One region of the Exiguobacterium sp. s161 genome, then DNA from elsewhere that is predicted to be linked to it. Evidence: riboswitches for the same ligand, from Rfam matches in the RefSeq annotation. Region 1 holds a riboswitch; each other region holds the start of a gene.
The links. A riboswitch is a leader RNA that binds a small molecule or an ion and turns the genes downstream of it on or off. The one in region 1 is predicted to bind S-adenosylmethionine.

Region 2: linked by a shared signal. The riboswitch ahead of KNQ14_RS12395 (Na+/H+ antiporter NhaC family protein) and the one ahead of msrA (peptide-methionine (S)-S-oxide reductase MsrA) in region 1 are both predicted to bind S-adenosylmethionine.
Region 3: linked by a shared signal. The riboswitch ahead of KNQ14_RS01300 (methionine ABC transporter ATP-binding protein) and the one ahead of msrA (peptide-methionine (S)-S-oxide reductase MsrA) in region 1 are both predicted to bind S-adenosylmethionine.
Region 4: linked by a shared signal. The riboswitch ahead of KNQ14_RS02290 (methionine ABC transporter ATP-binding protein) and the one ahead of msrA (peptide-methionine (S)-S-oxide reductase MsrA) in region 1 are both predicted to bind S-adenosylmethionine.

Annotation. Positions count from the first base shown of each region.
Region 1 covers NZ_JACSNH010000006.1:45,108-47,308, reverse strand. Annotated here, with positions in the region: gene KNQ14_RS13855 (DMT family transporter) at 1-361, shown strand, start outside; gene msrA (peptide-methionine (S)-S-oxide reductase MsrA) at 438-968, opposite strand; SAM riboswitch class I at 1,064-1,167, opposite strand; gene KNQ14_RS13845 (M20 metallopeptidase family protein) at 1,230-2,201, opposite strand, start outside.
Region 2 covers NZ_JACSNH010000004.1:239,798-241,998, forward strand. Annotated here, with positions in the region: gene KNQ14_RS12395 (Na+/H+ antiporter NhaC family protein) at 1-896, opposite strand, end outside; SAM riboswitch class I at 977-1,081, opposite strand; gene KNQ14_RS12400 (metal ABC transporter solute-binding protein, Zn/Mn family) at 1,151-2,164, opposite strand.
Region 3 covers NZ_JACSNH010000001.1:283,627-285,827, reverse strand. Annotated here, with positions in the region: gene KNQ14_RS01305 (aminotransferase class I/II-fold pyridoxal phosphate-dependent enzyme) at 1-627, shown strand, start outside; SAM riboswitch class I at 690-795, shown strand; gene KNQ14_RS01300 (methionine ABC transporter ATP-binding protein) at 880-1,893, shown strand; gene KNQ14_RS01295 (methionine ABC transporter permease) at 1,883-2,201, shown strand, end outside.
Region 4 covers NZ_JACSNH010000001.1:479,650-481,850, forward strand. Annotated here, with positions in the region: gene KNQ14_RS02285 (bifunctional cystathionine gamma-lyase/homocysteine desulfhydrase) at 1-1,127, shown strand, start outside; SAM riboswitch class I at 1,185-1,289, shown strand; gene KNQ14_RS02290 (methionine ABC transporter ATP-binding protein) at 1,368-2,201, shown strand, end outside.

The DNA.
Region 1 (2,201 bases):
CGGTTTCGTCGGAGCAAGTGTCACGTATGTTCTGTTTCGTGGTGGAACAATCGGACAGATTCAAAACGTATCGCCACTCTATTGGTTTGGTGGACTTGTAGGTGTTGGCGTCGTTTTTTGTGTCATGCGTGGAATTCAATTGCTTGGTCCGTCCGTCGCGATCTCTGTCGTTCTGATTTCGCAGTTAAGCTTTGCTCTCGCTGTCGATACGTTCGGTTGGTTCGGTTTACCACAAATTGATTTATCATTCGGTCAGCTCGTCGGTCTCGCTGTCATGGTATGTGGGATCTTCGTTTTGAAGCGGTATCAAGTCGTGGCGCCGGAAGAGAAGGCGGCGGATCAAGTAGAACGTGTTTCATGACTTATTTTTTTCATAACAATGAAACAGGTCAGCAAACAAATGTTTACTGACCTGTTTTTATATGCATTTTTTTGAATTAAACCGTCGTCGTATCTTTCCATTCCTGCTCGATGAAGGCATCGCGACCAGAGGCAGCACGATCTTTTTTATAGTGTTCTGGATTTTTCTTATGGAAGTCTTGATGGTACTCTTCCGCCGGATAAAATTCAGAAGCGGCATCGATCCGCGTTACGATCGGTTGTTTGAAACGATTGCTTGCAGCAAGAGCGTCACGAGAAGCGATTGCTGCTTCATGCTGCGCATCCGTATGATAGAAAATCGCTGGTGCGTACTGCGTGCCACGATCTTGGAATTGACCTTCTGCATCCGTCGGATCCGTTTGTGGCCAGTAGAGTTCGAGCAGACGCTCGTACGGGAATAGGCTCGGATCAAACGTGATTTGGACGACTTCGAGATGTCCCGTCGTTCCTGTTTTGACTTGCTCATACGTCGGATTGTCGACGTGACCGCCCATGTAACCTGATACGATTCCCTCGATTCCTGGTAATTCTTCAAATGGTGTCACCATGCACCAAAAACATCCACCTGCAAATGTTGCTTTTTCCATCCGTCTCTTCCTCTCCGTGGGAAATTCCCATTGTATGTCTGACAGCGAGAAAAACGAAAACGACTCCTTCGCTTGGTTGCAAAAGGAGTCGCCGCTTTTTATCAACCAAAGCTTTCGCTTTGCTGGTCGTAGCACCTTGCTATACGCAGGTTGCTGGGACGTCATCGATCCAGATCTCTCGGTCCACTCTTGATAAGGGTATATGAAGTTGATGTCATTCGTTATCATTGTTGTGATGATACCATTCACATAGAAATAAAGTCAATCCTTAGGTTTCAAGGCACGTAAAACCGTCGCTCCGAGTGTTTTCGCACCAACCAATAACGCTTGTTCGTTGATCTCGTACTGCGGATGATGCTGTGGATGATTGATGCGACCGTCCGTATATCCGGAGCCGGTAAAGAAGTAACTTCCCGGGACGTGTGTTAGATAATGTGCGAAGTCGTCCGCCGCCATCATCGGTGTGAGTGACCGGACAGATGCTTCCGGTAAGAAAGAAGCAGCTTCCTGAACGAGTTTTGTCTCGTCCGGATGATTCCAAAGCGCCGGGTAACCCGTCGTGAAGTCAATCGAATAAGTAGCACCGATGCCGGCACACGTCGTTTTGGCGACAAGGTCGACTTCTTGTCGGAGCTGATGCCGCAGGGTTTCATTGAACGTCCGGATCTCCCCGACGATGCGTGCTTCACCCGTGACGATGTTCGGCGCCGTTCCTGCGTGGAAGGATCCGATTGCAAGAACAGCGGGTTCGAACGGATCGACCCGTCGACTGACAAGGTGTTGTAAGTTGCAGACGAGTTGTGCCCCAGCGACGAGCGCATCTTTTGTTTTGTGCGGTGCCTGGGCATGCCCACCTTGACCATGAACGATGATTTCGAATTCGTCGATCGCACATAATGTATGTCCTTCCCGAAACCCAATCGTACCAACCGGTAAATCATTTTCGAGATGTGTCGCGAAAATCGCATCGACGCCTTCGAGAACGCCGGCTTCGATCATTTGGATGGCTCCGCCAGGAAAGACCTCTTCTCCATGCTGATGAATGATTCGAATCGTTCCTTGCAATTGATCCCGTAACGGATAGAGCGTAGCAGCAAGAGCCATCACCATCGCCGTATGCCCATCGTGTCCGCAAGCATGCATGACACCGGGATGGATTGACCGGAAAGCAAGTGTTGTCTCTTCTTGAAGTGGTAAAGCATCAAAATCTGCACGGACCGCAATCGTTGGGCC
Region 2 (2,201 bases), on a different contig from region 1:
GTGATCAAGCTGACGAGACCACCCATGAGGAGTGTCAAGATGGAAATCTCCGCCATGCCCATCATTCCTTTTGACATCGAGAGGACGAAACCGCTTAAGCCGAAGCTACCGTCAATCATACCGATGATACCAGTGAGCAATGTACCACCGACGAGGACAAGGATGACGTTGACACCAAATAGCGCAAGGACGATGACAGCGAGATATGGAATCAGCTTGTAGAACTCGAATGCTTTGGCCGTTACCGCATCGCCAGAGCCAGAAACGAACGCAAGTAAGATGATTGTCAAGATAGCAGCTGGGAGAACGATCATGAAGTTCGTCCGGAACTTATCGCGCATGTTCGTTTTTTGGGTACGGACGGCAGCGATCGTTGTATCCGAGATGAACGACAGGTTATCGCCGAACATCGAACCACCAACGACTGACGCTGCTGCGATCGCAACGTTGATGCCTGTCGCTTCATGAATACCGAAGGCGATCGGCGCGAGTGCAGCAATCGTTCCAGTCGATGTTCCCATTGCCATCGAGATGAAGGCAGCGATGATGAACAGACCACTCATCAGTAATGACGGAGGTAGGAACGTCAAAGCAGCATTGACGGTTGCATCGATGGCACCGATTGCTTCTGCCGTTCCAGAAAACGTACCGGCTAATAAGAAGATGAAGACCATGATCATGATATCGGGATTTCCGGCACCCGTTGCGATTCGTTCGACCGTTTGATTGATGGATCCTTTCGTTGTGATTGCAGCAAAGATCAAAGCGATCAATGCGGCGATAAGGATCGGAAATTTGTAAAAGTCGTCATAGAAGATTCCGGCTCCGATGAAGAGGACCAGGAATACGACGAGGGGAAGCAGTGCCCATTTGTTAGGCGTGATCGTTTCATTCATTGTTGACACCTCGTTTCTCAAAGATACAAAAAAGACCCCTTCGCAAGAAAGAAGGAGGTCTTTATGAAATAAAGACGCTCTTCTTATCTCTCAAGCTTTCGCTTGCTGGATTTGGCACAGTACGAATCAAATCGTCCGCTGCCGAAACATCATTGGGCCAGTCCCTCCGTTTCTCGCGATAAAAAGAAGTCATTCAATTGTTGTAAAACACGTTTCTTACCGTACCGCATTGAGTAACGCGTGTCAACTGTACTTTACTGAAGTGCTTGTTTTAACGTCTGGACGTTTTCTTCCATCAATTTAAAATAAGAGCTGTTTTGCTGTGCTTTCGTGACGGACTCTAGATTATGAATCGTCACGGATTCAGCTCCGATTTCTTTTTGGATGACACGTGCGACCTTCGGTGAGACCGTCTCTTCGAACGCGACGTATTTCAAATCATGCATCCGTGCTTCTTTCACTAAAGCAGCCAGTTGCTTTTGTGACGGTTCATCGGAAGGAGAAATTCCCGCGATCGGCAGTTGCGTGAAACCATATCGTTCTGCGAGGTAACCGTAAGCGGCATGCGTAACGAGAAGTTCTTTTTTCGATCCATCAGCGACGGCTTGTTTGAATTCTTTATCTAGTGCGTCAGCTTGCTGATCGAACGCTTTTAAGTTTTTCTCGAATGTCGCTTTGTCTTTTGGTACTTCTTTTGATAGAGCGACTGTGATGGAACGTGCCATTGCTTTTGCATTGGTAGGATCGAGCCAGACGTGTGGATCGTATTTTCCGTGGTCATGGCCTTCTTCTTCATGCGCAGGTTCATCCGTTGCGTGATCATCGTGCCCTTCTTCTTCGTGGGCATGTTCGTCTTCACTATGCCCCTCTTCTTCATGTGCATGGAGTGTAGCATCAGATTCCAGTAAGTTGACGTCCTTACTCGTCTCGACGAAGCGGACGTCCGTGCCGTTTAGACTCTCCTGAATTTTTTTCGAATATGGCTCGAGCGTCGTGCCCGTTAAGAGGAACAAGTCACCCTTAGCAATTTCAGTGAGTTGTTTTGACGTCGGCTCGTAAGAGTGAGGATCTGCTCCAGGTGGGACGATCATCTTGACGTCGACTTGATCACCACCGATTTCGCGGGCAATAGCAGCTGTTGCGAACGTCGATGCATAGACTTCTGTCTGGGTTTTATCTGAAGTCGATGAATCGGTATTCGAACCGCAAGCGGCGAGGACACTTGCACTCGCGAAGGCGATTGTTAAAGCAGGAATAATTTTTTTCATTATATGATACCTCCATTATTAAAACGTAACAATTCCG
Region 3 (2,201 bases), on a different contig from region 1:
GAAGCCTTCGAACAGACAGTCGCTTTCGCCGATGCCCATGATATCTGTGTCGTTCATGACTTAGCATACGGCGGTATCAGTTTCGATGGTCCGACGCGAAGTTTCTTGCAGACGGAAGGTGCAAAAGACGTCGGGATCGAATTGTTCTCACTCTCGAAACGCTTCAACATGTCCGGCTTCCGGATTGCCTTTGCCATCGGAAATCCGTCCGTCATCTCAAGCATCGAAACGTACCAAGAACATCTCTACGTCAGTGCCTTCACACCGATTCAGCATGCGGCGACCGTCGCCCTCACGAGTGACCAGACGTGCGTCCGTGAGTTAAGTCGCTTGTATGAAACACGACGCGATGCGTTGTTCGCAAAACTCGATGCGATCGGTTGGAGTGGACCACGACCGGGCGGTTCCTTCTTCGTCTGGCTTCCTGTTCCGGAAGGTTATACGTCCCAAAGCTTCACCGATCATCTACTTGACGAAGCACATGTCGCTGTGACCCCTGGATCCTTCTTCGGCGAATACGGTGAAGGCTACGTCCGGATCAGCTTGATTGCTGACGTTGAACGTCTAGAAGAAGCCGTCGATCGAATCGGAACGCTCAACCTGTTCCGGACACCTGTTGCGGAATAATTCTGAAAAAACATTTGACAGATGGGAATCATTTCCGTTAAAGTAAGTCCCAACAGCATAACTACTTATCGAGAGCGACCGAGGGATTAGGCCCAACGACGTCCGGCAACCACCTGTAAGGAACGGTGCCACATCCTACAGAATGATTTTCATTCTGAGAGATAAGTTACGAAATCTTACACTTTCGTCGCTTTTTTCTGGTTGCTCCGCTACTAGGAAAAAGCGACTTTTTTTGTATGAGGAGATGAGCGGATGATTGAATTCAAACATATTACAAAACGGTTCGTTCGAGATCGGACCCCGATTTTTGCATTACGGGATGTCGATTTGACGATTCAAAAAGGAGAAATCTTCGGAATCATTGGCGAGTCTGGTGCCGGTAAAAGTACGTTGCTTCGCCTAATCAACGGGCTCGAGCATCCGACACAAGGAACCGTCAAGGTCGACGGTGTCTCGCTCGGCGGGATGTCAAAAGCAGATTTGCGTCAACTTCGCTTGCGGACAGGAATGATCTTTCAGCATTTCCAATTGATCCAGTCGCGCAACGTCGCGGATAACATCGCTTTTGCGCTCAAGGCCGCTGGCGTCAAACGAGCAGATTTCCCGGAGCGGATTCGCGAACTCGTCTCGCTCGTCGGACTTGAAGGATTTGAGACGAACTTCCCGAGTCAATTAAGCGGTGGGCAGAAACAGCGCGTCGGGATTGCCCGGGCACTCGCAAACAATCCGACCGTCTTGTTATGTGATGAAGCGACATCCGCTCTTGACCCCGTTACGACACTACAGATCCTTGAACTGCTGAAGGATTTGAATGAACGACTCGGGTTGACGATCGTCCTCATCACGCATGAGATTGATGTCGTCAAACAGATTTGCCATCGTGTCGCGGTCATGTCACAAGGTGAAGTCGTTGAAGTCGCCTCAACCTATGACTTGTTCAGTCAAGCTAAGCATCCGGTGACGCAACATTACGTCGATACGGCACTACAAATCGAATTGCCGGAACGCATCTTACAGGCAACCCCAGGCAAGATCATCCGCTTGCAGTTCACGGGCGAGAAGACCGGTGAGAGTACGTTATCAGAAGCGATCCGCCGTTACGATATCTCAGTCAGTATCTTGCACGGCAAGGTCGACTATATTCAAGACGTCGCCTTCGGTGTCCTCATTGTCAGCTTGACGGGATCATCCGATCAAATCGCTCCTGCCCTCGACTGGCTCGCGACGGAACTTCATGCACTCGAGGTGATTCAGGATGTGGCTTGATCGTATTCAAACGATGTTACCTGAACTCTTGAAGGCACTCGGCGAGACAGCATGGATGGTCGGAATTTCACTTGCTTTCGCATTGGTCGTCGGGATTCCGCTCGGAATTCTCTTGTTCGTCACCGACCGCGGATTATTTTTTCAAAACCTTGCCGTCCGCCGTGTTCTTGACTTCGTCGTCAACATCGTCCGGTCGCTACCGTTCATCATCTTGCTGGTTGCCCTCATTCCGTTGACGAAGTTCTTACTCGACAATACAATCGGTCCGACGGCAGCATCTGTCAGCCTTAGTGTCGCAGCGATTCCGT
Region 4 (2,201 bases), on a different contig from region 1:
TCGACCGGGCAACAGGAGCCGTCACACCTCCGATCTATCAAACAAGCACATACAAGCAGGATAAAATCGGTCAACTCAAGGACGGATACGAATATTCACGGACAGCGAACCCGACACGGACGAGCATCGAACGATTGATTGCGGATCTCGAAGGTGGCGCACGTGGTTTTGCGTTCGGTTCTGGGATGGCAGCGATCCATGCCGTCTTCCACTTGCTTGAGTCTGGCGATCACATCGTCATGACAGATGACGTCTACGGTGGTACGTTCCGCTTGATGCAACGCGTCTTACCGAAGTTCAACATCGAAGTGACATTCGTCGATACGACGGACCTTGCGGCGACGGAAGCAGCGATCCAAGACAACACGAAGATCGTCTACGTCGAAACACCGACGAACCCGTTGTTGAAAGTAACGGACATCGCAGCCATCGCAACGATTGCCAAACGTCACGATCTTAAACTCGTCGTTGACAACACGTTCGCGACTCCATATCATCAACAACCACTCGCACTCGGTGCAGATATCGTCTTGCACAGTGCAACAAAATACATCGGCGGACACTCGGACGTCGTCGCTGGACTTGTCGTCGTCAAAGATGATGCGCTTGGTGAAGAGCTTCACTTCATTCAAAACTCGACAGGCGGCGTGCTTGGACCGCAAGACAGCTTCTTGCTCGTCCGTGGTCTTCGTACACTCGGTATCCGGATGGATGCGATCGAAGAGACAGCCCATGATCTTGTTGCGTTCCTACAAACGCAAGACATCGTCTCGAACATCTTCTACCCAGGACTGGCATCGCACCCTGGTCACGACATCCAAGCGAAACAAGCGACTGGATTTGGTGGGATGATCAGCTTTGATGTCGGTTCAGCAGCGAACGCAGAAAAACTCGTCGAGGCGACACACTTCTTCACACTTGCTGAGAGTCTTGGTGCCGTCGAGAGTCTGATTTCGGTGCCGGCACGGATGACACACGCGTCAATCCCAGCAGAACGTCGGGCAGAACTCGGCATCACGGACGGTCTCGTTCGGATTTCAGTTGGACTTGAGGATGCGGAAGATTTGAAAGAAGACTTAACACGTGCTTTCACGTTCCTCGAAAAAGTTTCTGAAAAAACTGTTTGACAACAAAAATAACCCCTGCTAATATTCAGAATATATTCTACAAACTTAATACCGAAACTCTTATCGAGAGTGGTGGAGGGACTGGCCCGATGAAACCCGGCAACCGCGGATCTAATCCGAAGTGGTGCTAATTCCAGCAGACAAAAGTCTGGGAGATGAGAGCAAATGGTTTTGTGTACTGAAAAGTGCGCGCGTTTGCTCTAAAACGCGCGCACTTTTTTTATTTTAGGAGGGACAGTTGTGATTCGTTTACAAGACGTAGGAAAGATTTATCGCTCAAAGCGCGGAGCGGTCGAAGCCGTCGCGAATGTCGATCTGACAATCGAGCGCGGTGAAATTTTTGGAATAATCGGTTATTCCGGAGCAGGGAAATCGACCTTGATCCGATTGCTGAATATGCTTGAGGCACCAACGAGTGGTTCGATCCAAATTGATGGTGTTGAAATGACATCACTCAAACCTAAGGAATTACGAGGCGTCCGCAAGAATGTCTCGATGGTCTTCCAACACTTCAACTTACTGTGGTCACGGACGGTTGAAGAGAACATCATGTTCCCACTCGAGCTCGGTGGCTTCCCGAAGGCACGTCGCAAGGAACGGGTCGCGGAATTGATCCAACTCGTTGGTTTAGACGGACGTGAAAAAGCCTATCCGTCGCAATTATCCGGTGGTCAAAAGCAACGTGTCGGTATCGCTCGGGCACTGGCATCGAACCCGGACGTTCTCTTATGTGACGAGGCAACGAGTGCACTCGATCCGAAGACGACGGACTCAATCCTTGAGTTACTCGTCGACATCAATGAAAAACTGAAACTGACGATCGTCTTGATCACACACGAGATGCACGTCATTCAAAAAATCTGTCACCGGGTCGCCGTCATGGAAGCCGGTAAAATCGTCGAGCAAGGACCGGTCGCAGAGGTCTTCCGTCATCCGAAGCAAGCGATGACGAAGGAATTCGTCAAACAATTGACGTCGCCGTCGGAAAACGAGTTGACGTTCGCGAAACTACGCGAACGGTACCCAACCGGAAAAATCGTTCAGTTGACGTTCGTCGGATCGACAGCGGAAAGC